3 regions of the Sinorhizobium numidicum genome follow, and region 1 is predicted to be linked to each of the others. Evidence: riboswitches for the same ligand, from Rfam matches in the RefSeq annotation. Region 1 holds a riboswitch; each other region holds the start of a gene.
The links. Region 1 has a riboswitch for cobalamin ahead of PYH37_RS22160 (DUF1636 family protein). Riboswitches for the same ligand answer to the same signal wherever they lie in the genome.
Positions count from the first base shown of each region.

Region 2: it holds a riboswitch for cobalamin, as region 1 does, so the genes downstream of both, PYH37_RS15410 (aromatic ring-hydroxylating oxygenase subunit alpha) here and PYH37_RS22160 (DUF1636 family protein) in region 1, are expected to answer to the same signal.
Region 3: it holds a riboswitch for cobalamin, as region 1 does, so the genes downstream of both, bluB (5,6-dimethylbenzimidazole synthase) here and PYH37_RS22160 (DUF1636 family protein) in region 1, are expected to answer to the same signal.

Region 1 covers NZ_CP120368.1:2,286,597-2,289,866, reverse strand. The annotation lists gene PYH37_RS22165 (SLC13 family permease) at 1-1,380, shown strand, start outside; cobalamin riboswitch at 1,565-1,777, shown strand; gene PYH37_RS22160 (DUF1636 family protein) at 1,886-2,332, shown strand; gene PYH37_RS22155 (ABC transporter ATP-binding protein) at 2,351-3,196, shown strand; gene PYH37_RS22150 (ABC transporter substrate-binding protein) at 3,193-3,270, shown strand, end outside.
Region 2 covers NZ_CP120368.1:906,182-909,451, reverse strand. The annotation lists gene PYH37_RS15415 (FAD-binding oxidoreductase) at 1-598, opposite strand, end outside; gene PYH37_RS15410 (aromatic ring-hydroxylating oxygenase subunit alpha) at 602-1,846, opposite strand; cobalamin riboswitch at 1,957-2,158, opposite strand; gene PYH37_RS15405 (DUF6656 family protein) at 2,458-3,057, shown strand; gene PYH37_RS15400 (L-threonylcarbamoyladenylate synthase) at 3,136-3,270, shown strand, end outside.
Region 3 covers NZ_CP120368.1:2,072,425-2,075,694, reverse strand. The annotation lists gene PYH37_RS21130 (phytanoyl-CoA dioxygenase family protein) at 1-323, shown strand, start outside; gene PYH37_RS21125 (SDR family oxidoreductase) at 409-1,230, shown strand; cobalamin riboswitch at 1,291-1,502, shown strand; gene bluB (5,6-dimethylbenzimidazole synthase) at 1,547-2,275, shown strand; gene PYH37_RS21115 (DUF2865 domain-containing protein) at 2,333-3,270, opposite strand, start outside.

The DNA.
Region 1 (3,270 bases):
GTGTTTCTGATGCCTATGGCCTTCGGCGCGCTCATCGGCGGGCTGATGACGCAGGTCGGCACCTCGCCGAACGTCGTCGTGTCGCGGATGCGCGCGGATCTGACCGGCGAGAGCTTCACCATGTTCGACTTCACGCCGGTCGGCGCGTCGCTGGCGCTGGTCGGCGCGGTGTTTCTGCTTTTCGCCTACCGGCTTGTGCCGGAGCGCAAGAGCCAGCAGGCCGCAGTGCATGACGCGATCGAGATCACCGACTACACCTCCGAGGCGGTGGTCCCGGCCGGTTCTCCGGCAATCGGCAAGCCGCTGGGCAGCCTGGTCAAGCTCGGCGACGGGGGCGCGGTCGTCATTGCCATATTCCGCCGCGGCACGCATCTGGCGCCGCTGCCCGACATAGCGATCGAAGCCGACGATATCCTGCTGCTCGAAGGTGGGCCGGCGGCGCTCGACCGCATCGTTTCCCAGGCGAAGCTGAAGATCTCCGGCGATCGTTCGCCAACGCCGAACGACAAGGCGCGTGTCGAGATCGAGGCGATCGAGGCGGTGATCGCCAGCGGCTCGCCGCTCATCGGCATGTCGGCGCAGCGTCTCGCGCTCTTCAACAGGCACAACGTCAACCTGCTTGCCGTCAGCCGCCAGGGCGAGCGGCTGAAGCAGCGCCTCGGCAGCATAAGGCTGCGGGCCGGCGATATCGTCGTGCTGCAGGGAACGCGCCGGGAATTGCCGTCGTTCCTCCAGGATTTCGGCTGTCTGCCGTTGGCCCAACGGGAAATCCTGCTAGGCACCATCCGCTATGCGACCGTGCCGATCCTCGTTCTAGCGGCGGCCATGGGCGCGACGGCCGTCGGCGTCGTGCCGGTGCCGGTCGCCTTTTTTGCGGCCGCGCTCGCCATGGTGGTCTTCCGCGTCATTCCACTGCGCGACGTCTACCGCGCTGTCGATGGGCCGATCCTCGTGATGCTGGCGGCGCTGATCCCGGTCAGCGATACGCTGCGCACAACCGGTGGATCGGATCTCATCGCCGGCTGGCTCAGCGGTGTGGCCTCGGGCCTGCCGCCGGCCGGCGCACTCGCCCTTATCCTCATTGCCGCCATGGCCGTCACACCCTTCCTCAACAATGCGGCCACGGTGCTCGTCATGGCGCCGATCGCCGCAAGCTTCGCGACGGCCCTCAACTATAGCCCGGACGCCTTCCTGATGGCGGTGGCAATCGGCGCCGGCTCCGATTTCCTCACCCCGATCGGCCACCAGTGCAACACGCTGGTAATGGGCCCCGGCGGCTATCGCTTCAGCGACTATCCACGTCTCGGCCTGCCGCTCTCGATCGTGATCGTGCTCGTCGCCGTGCCGATGCTGATGTGGGTATGGCCATTGGTGCGCTGAGTCGGGCGGCAGTATCGCGGCGAGGCATCCCCACCGCGAATACGGGAGCTTCCAGCCAAATTTTTCTTGCCGCACGTAATGTTATTTTATAACAACGATCACGCATCGCAAATTGTTGCCGGGGCCAACCGTGTTGATATCCGCATCCGCCTCCCTTCCACCCGTTGCCTCGTGCGGCGATTCGTGCCACCAAGAGTGCGATGGTGCTGCTGCCGTGACTCGGCAGTGGCTGAAAAGGGAACACGGTGAGGACGACCCAGAAGGGGCCGAAACCGTGGCTGCCCCCGCAACTGTGAGCGGAAAGCGCATTCACACCATGTCACTGGCGAAAAGCCGGGAAGACGTGGATGCGCAGCGACCCGCGAGCCAGGAGACCTGCCATCGAACCGATCAACCACAACGGACGGGGTGTTCCGATGGAAAAGAACTGGCTCAGGCACAGCGGGCGACCGCTTCACTGCATCTTCGCCATTTTCTCTCCGGCCCAATCCGGCGGAGAACAGACATGGCGAATTTCCGACAGCACAAGATAACCGTATCGACCGATTGCCGCTTCACCGGCGGGCCTTGCCGGCTCGGCGCCGAACTGCTGGCGCTGTTGAACCGCAGCGTTTCGGCACTCGGCCAGCCGCTCGGCGAGGATTTTTCCATCGCCGGCACGGTGTGCATGGCCGGCTGCACGCGGCCTTGCACGATCGCCTTCCAGGCAACCGCCAAGGCGACCTACCTCTTCGGTGACATCGCGCCGGAAGAGGATGTCGACGATCTCGTCAGCTTTGCCGCCGCCCACGCCGAAGGCGGCGGCGGCATAATGCATGCAGCAGATCCTTCTACATTGGAGCGGGATGCGGCTGCTAACCCGTTTTTTTGCGCCGGTCTCACCGGCAACACGCTCGCCCGCACTCCTGCGGCGCTCCTCGTTTCCGAGGAGAGCGTGGGATGGTTCCAGTGACGGCGGGGAGGGTGTCTCATGAGCTGCGTTGAGCAAGGCGCGGCACTCAGCGTCGAGGGACTGGAATGGGGGCCGCGTCCGGGCCTGCGGCTGGTCCGCAATATCGGCTTTTCCATCGGGCCGGGCAGCCGGCTTGCGATTATCGGCCCGAACGGCGCCGGCAAGACCTCCTTGCTCCGCTGCCTCTATCGCGCGGTGCAGCCGATTGCCGGTCGGATCGAGGTGGATGGCGTCGATCTCTGGGCGATGACGGCGCGCGAGGCGGCAAAGACCATCGCCGTCGTCCTGCAGGAGATGCCCGGCGATTTTCCCTTCAGCGTACGCGATGTGGTGATGATGGGCCGCATCCCACGGCGCGAGGGCATGCGCGGCTGGACGGAACGGGATCGGAACCAGGTGGCGCACGCGCTCGATCATCTCGATCTCGCGCATCTCGCCAGGCGCCAATTCGCCACTCTTTCGGGCGGCGAAAAGCAGCGGGTGCTGATCGCCCGAGCGTTGGCGCAGGAGCCGCGCATCATCGTTCTGGACGAACCGACCAACCATCTCGACATCCGCCATCAGCTCGAAATTATCGAGCTCCTGAAGAGGCTGAAGCTCACCATTGTCACGACGCTCCACGACATCAATCTCGCGGCCGAGTTCGCGACCGATGTCGCGATCATCACGGAAGGTCGGCTCGCTGCATTCGGGAGCCCCGAAGAGGTGCTGCGGCCATCGGCCCTTTCCACCGCCTTCGGCGTTCACGCGACGGCACATGCGGCCGCCGAAGGCTATGCTTCCCGCTTTTCCTTCTCGCTTCCGCCCGCCGAGGCATCCAGCTCTCGAATTTCCCTCTTTCGCTCCACAGGAGACATCCGATGAACAGAATTTTTCTCGCGGGCTGCGCCATTCTCCTTGGCGCCGCGCCGGCGTTTGCCTACCCCGTCACCGTCAAG
Region 2 (3,270 bases), 1.4 Mb from region 1:
GCCAACCGTGGCGTGCCTCGTGTCCCTCCACCAGAAAGCCGAGATTGAGCCGCGGCATCTGACGGGCGAGAACTTCAAGCTCGGATTTGAACAGAAGATCGTCCGGCCGTCTCGCGCAGGAAATGAAGGTAACATCCGTTTCCGGTGCGCAATCTCCCATCCAGCGCGTCATCGACATCATCGGGGTGATGCCGGAACCGGCCGAAACGAAAAGATATTTTTCGCCCGGATGGCGGACGAAGCTGAAATCGCCGAGCGGCCCGAGCGCTTTCAGCGTCATGCCCGGCTTCAGATTGTCGAACATCCAGCGCGTACCGACGCTGTCCGCCTGGGCCTTAACCGTGACGGCCACCGAGAGCGGACGCGAGGGCGAGGACGATAGAGTATAGGTGCGCATCACCGACTCCTCGCCGACGGGCAGTTCAAGCGTCACGAACTGTCCCGGCAGATAACGGAACCAGGCCGGTTTGTCGGACCGGAACGTGAAAGTCATCACATCCGCAGTCTCGGCAACCGTCGAAGTGCACTCAAGCATGTGCTGGCGATCGATCCAGGGATGCAGTTCATCGAAATGGCGGAAGGAGGCGGCCATTTCCATGGGTCATGCCACCCGCGAGAGAGGAGCGGCAGCGCCCTGAAGGCGGTTCTGCATGAAGTTCGAATACCATTCGACGAACTGCATCACGCCCCCCTCGTGCTCGGCCGAATAGGGACCGGGCTCATAAGCCGGCGAGCGGATGCCGAAGGCATTCTCCTCAACGATACGGCGGTCCTGATCGTTGGTTTCCGTCCAGACATGGGTGAGTTCCTCGATCGTGTAATCGACGCCTTCGATCGCATCCTTGTTGACCAGCCATTTGGTCGTGACCTCAGTCAATTCGGGCCCCAGCGGCAAGACGCGGAAGGTGATCGCGTGGTCGCCGAGCACGTGGTTCCAGGTCGTCGGGTAGTGGAAGAGAAGCAGCGTGCCGATCCGGCTCGCGTTGACGTCGGCGGAAAGCTGCTTACGGACGGCCTTCTCACCCGACATGGTGTAGCTCTCGGCGTCGTTGATCAACGGCATTCTCGTCGTGCGGAACTGGCCGGTCGGCGAGATCTTGAAAGCGCTTGGCAGCCCCGCTGCCTCGCATTGCGCCCAATGGGCGGCAATTTCCGGATCGTCCATCGAGGCCTGAACGCCGGTGACCGTCGGAGCCTCGGGGTACGTCCGGCAGAGCTCCGGATGGTTGGCGGCACAGTGGTAGCACTCGCGATTGTTCTCCCAGACGAGCTTCCAGTTGCCCTTCTCGACGATGGTGCTCTCGTAGGCGACCTTGGTTTCGCCAAGGCGATGCGGCGCGAGATAGCCTGCCGCCATGTCGCGGAAGGGCTGAAAATCCATGGGCTGGTCGGCGAGGCTGATGAAGATATATCCTCCAACGGTCTCGCAGTGCACCGGCTTCAGGCTGTGCTGGGCGGGGTCGAAGCCCTCGGGCATCTGCCGCGCGAAAAGCAGCCTGCCGTCGAGTTCGTAGGTCCATTGATGATAGGGACAGACGAGTTTGGCCGAAGAGCCCTTCTGCTGCGCGCAGACGCGCGAGCCGCGGTGGCGACAGGAGTTGTGCAGCGCCCGGATGGTCCCCTGCCGGTCGCGAACGACGACAATCGGATAGTCGCCGACCTGGACCGTAAAATAATTCCCGGCTCTTGGGATTTCGCAATCATGGCCGATGAAGAGCCAATCCTTGTACCAGATATGCTCCAGATCCTGGCGGTAATAGTCGGGGTCGATATAGAAAGCCCGGTCGAGGCTGTACCCGTTGCGGCGGCTTTTCAGCTTGCGCAGCATGTCGTTCTGAATGTCCATGTCCCATCCTCATTCGCCACGTTTCGGAGAGGCAGGACAGGAACCAAACGCCGGCGATGACGCCGGCGCGCCATGTGGTTCCGATCCGGCTGCCCGCCGCAACCAGTTACGGTTGATTTCGCTTCAAGGCTGGTTTCCGGGCTCTGGAGCAGTCCACGAAGGACCAGCCCGGCGCCTTCCCGGACCGATTTGTCCAGTGGCCTTGTGCCGAGGCTTTTTGCTCCACCACCGTTGCGGGGGCAGCGCCGGGATTTGACCGGCTTCCCAATTCTCCGCCCTCCCTAAGGCGGCACCTTGAGTGTGGGTATCTAAGCCGGCGGATAGCCTTGACAACTGCCGGTTCGCGACATCCGTTTCCAGAAAGACGACAGATATTCCGGCATCTGCGCGTCATGTAAGAAATGATATTTTCCATTTGTAAACAACGCGATAGCGGAAAACTTGAGCAATTGGCGATTTTTTCGGCAGCGCAGTCTCGGCTGCGAAAGAGGCTCGCCCTTTTGCGACACCCGCATCGAGCGCGCCCCGGCGGAAAACATTCATTAACCCTGATCACTTAGCATCCGCTAACGGATCAACCGTTTCACCGGCAGGGTGGCGCATTAACGTCGATGGCAAAGCTCAGATATTACGACGCGGCCGAAAGGGCACCCGCCCTGGCACCAAAGGCTGCAATCCATACCGAGTTCCTGAGGACGGGCCGCATCGATCGGCGCCGCCACTGGATAGCCGAGCAGCGGCGCTATCTGACACATGACGAAGTCGCGGAGCGGACCGGACGCAAACTGACGGCAGCCGGCGAGACGACCCACAAGCGGATCAACAGCTTCCATGCTTCGATCCGCTTTCCAAAGATGATCTTTCACCGGACGCTCGCCAACAGTCCTCACCTTGGTTACTGCCATGTGACCGGCGCCAGAACGCATCTGGCCCACTCGCGAGAGGTCACCTGGGCCTTCTACTTTGCGAACTTTTTCTCCGAGCTTGGTGACGAGACGCATTTCTTCGATCGAATACAGCCGGGCTATTCGCGCATGTATTTCGCCGTCGCCATCGAACCCGACGCCTATGATCGGCACATGGTCGTCAATCGCTACGTTCGCGGCAACGGACTGATCTTCCGCACACAGGATCCGATGATAGCGCTCAAGAACGTGCTGATGCTCGGCGCCGCAGACGAGGCGCTGCGCAAAATCATCCGCAACCTCTGACCAGCCCTCGCACGCAGAAAATCGTTCTGTTTTCGCGACACCTCCTTTAAGGAAGCGTCGGAAAGGAATGGAAACGCCATGGCCGAAATCATCGACACGCGCATCGAGCCGGATCGGGCGATCGAGAGAGCCTGCGCCATACTTTCCGAAGGCGAACCGGTCGCGATCCCGACGGAAACGGTCTATGGCCTTGCTGCCGATGCCACCAATGCC
Region 3 (3,270 bases), 210 kb from region 1:
GCGTGGCGAACCTGCTGCAGGTCTCGTCTGCCTTCGGGCGCGCAATGGAAACGGTCGACCGCGAGCGGATGAGCACCGTGCTCTATCCGGCATTGAAGGCGCTCGCGGCCCGTGGGACGCTTTCGACCGGCGAAATCGCCAACGCCATTGCAGCCTGTGCCGAGGGATATTCGTTCCCGACCAATCTCGATCGCGATCCGCCGATAGGGGGCCTGGCGCCAAAGACGCAAGCGCAACTGATGCATGAGGCGCTTGCGGCCGATTGGAGCAGCGAGGCCTTCGCACAGGCGCTTGCCGAGCAGGCGGTAAAGAAGAGAAGCTGACGGACACGGCCAGATAACGACGGGCCCCGGCGCAGTGGCTGCGGGAGCCGAACCGCTTGGATCAGTTACCAGGGGAGGATTTTTGATGAGCAAAGACTATGGCAGGCTGGATGGCAAGATCGCCATCGTCACCGGCGGCACGCAGGGGCTCGGCGCGACGATCGCGGCACTCTTCGCCGAACGCGGTGCCGCCGGCATCGTCATCTGCGGGCGCAATGCTGCAAAAGGTGAGACGAGAGCGGCTGAAATTGCCGAGGCGACCGGGACCAAGGTGGTCTATGTCCCGGCCGACCTCGAGCGGGTGGAGGACGCCCGCCAGGTGGTTTCGGCCTGCGACAAGGAGTTCGGCCGTGTCGACGCGCTCGTTAACGCTGCCGCAATCACCGATCGCGGGACGATCCTCGACACCACGCCGGAGCTCTTCGACCGCATGTTCGCGGTGAACGTGCGCGCCCCGTTCTTCCTGATGCAGGAAGCGGTGAAGGTGATGCGGCGTGAAAAGACGGAGGGCACCATCGTCAATATCGGCTCGATGTCGGCAAAGGCGGGTCAACCCTTTATCGCCGCCTATTGCGCATCGAAGGGTGCCTTGGAGACCTTGACCAAGAACACCGCCTACGCCTTGCTGCGCAACCGCATCCGGGTCAACGGCCTGAACATCGGCTGGATGGCGTCCGAGGGCGAGGACCGCATCCAGCGCGAGTATCACGGGGCCTCTGTGGACTGGCTCGAGAAGGCGTCGGCAAGCCAGCCATTCGGCAGGCTCGTCGATCCTGCAGAGGTCGCGCGCGCCTGTGCCTATCTCTCCTCGGCGGAATCCGGTCTTATGACCGGTTCGGTGATCTGCTTCGACCAGTCGATCTGGGGCGCCTATGATGCTTCGCCGCATCCGGCAACACCGCTGTGAGCCCTCGGCGGAGGAGTCCGCTCCGGCCTTCCGCTCGTCTTGCCATCCGACGACGAGTGTGACCATATGCGCCCGTCAGGTGCCCGCGAAGGCGGGAGAATCGGGAAGCCGGTGCAAATCCGGTACGTGCCCAACGCTGTGATGGGGACGGTCGCGCCAGAGTAGGTTCTGAGCTTTTTCACAACCTTGCCACTGAATCTTGAAGCGATTTGGGAAGGCGGCGCGATCGGGCGATCCAAAGTCAGAAGACCGGCCTGGCGAGATAGACCGGCCCCGCGCGGACGGCGGGAGGTTGTGCATTGTTGGGGATCGAACGATGCTGCCTGACCCGAAGGGCCGTCTTGCCGCGGCCGATGCTTTCCCGCCGGACGAGCGCGCCGCCGTCTACCGTGCCATCGAAACGCGCCGCGACGTGCGCGACGAATTTCTTCCCGAGCCGTTGCCCGATGCGCTGGTTGCCCGGCTGCTTGCCGCCGCCCATCATGCACCGTCGGTCGGCTTCATGCAGCCCTGGAATTTCGTCCTCGTCCGCGGCAACGAAACGCGGGAAAAGGTCTGGGAGGCATTCCGGCGCGCCAATGAAGAGGCGGCGGAGATGTTTTCAGGCGAGACGCAGGCGAAATATCGTTCGCTGAAGCTCGAAGGCATTCGCAAGGCACCGCTCAGCATTTGCGTCACTTGCGACCGCACGCGCGGCGGCGCGGTGGTGCTGGGGCGCACGCATAACCCGCAGATGGATGTCTATTCGACCGTCTGTGCTGTCCAGAACCTTTGGCTGGCAGCACGTGCCGAAGGCGTAGGCGTCGGCTGGGTCAGCATTTTCCATGAGGCCGAGATCAAAACGATCCTGGGCATACCGGCGCATATCGAGATCGTTGCGTGGCTCTGCCTCGGCTTTGTGGATCGGCTCTATCAACAGCCTGAACTTGCGGTGAAGGGCTGGCGCGAACGCCTGCCGCTGGAGGACTTGGTTTTCGAGGAAGGATGGGGTGTCCGCCAGGGCGGAGGGTCTATGCCCAAAGACGTTTGTAAGGCGAGCAAATAGCCAGTGGTCAACCCGTAAGGGCATTTTCGTCTGCAGGAGATTTAACGAGTGTCGAGGTCAATTCTCCTGCAGCGGTTGATAACCTGGTCCCGTCGGATGCTTGAGATCGATCGCGCTTTCCTCCTTGGGAAGGAAGATCGGACCAACCTGGCGGACGTTGCTTTTTGCCGGATCGTAGCGACGCTCTTCCACCGGCCTTGAGCTCGCCCGTCCGGTGGTGGGCTCTATTTTGCCATCAATGGTGATGACCGAGGGGGAGACGGCCGAAAGCTTGCTTGCGGCTGCGGTATTTCCGCTGCTGGTCTTGGCCGCGATCTTCGGAACTTGGCAACCGCAGGTGCCGGGGGCACCGACGCCACGCGCGCGATAGGCGAAAGCCGTCGAGAGTTCGGTATAAGGCTTCCCGGTCGAGGCGGACACCATCTGGTCGCTCTCCTCGGTGGCGAGCACGTGATAATAGAGCTCGGTCTCGGCACCGGGACACCGTGCCCGGCAAAGCTCGGCGTCGCGGGAGAAGTCGGCCGGAGTAGCGTTCGACGAAATCGGAAAAAAAGCGCCGTCGCAGGTGCGCACGCACATCGTTCTGAAGCTGCCGAGACCGCCTTCATCGATCGACGGAACATCGCGCATTCCGGAGCCGTCGAAGAGCAGCGGATAGTCTTCGCTGTCCGGAGGGAGATCCCGAAGAATGTTGCGGCGGACTTCGGTCCCTTCCTCGGCTGCGCCGGCAAACTGGTCCTGACTCGCGTCCCAATTCTCGCTAGGTCCCCCCGTGCAGTCATTGACTTCCATCGCCGCGAGAATGCGCCGGCGCATATCGTCATTGCCGCCCGAAAGCAGCCCCTGGCGCTGCGCTTTGAGCTCCCGGAGATTGTCCTCCATCCGAGCGATGGTGTCATCGAGCGCGGCACAAGCGCCGTCATTATCGCCGCCGATGACGATGACGCTGCCATTGCTGCATTCCATCCGACGGCGATCATTCTTCGCGCGGCGAA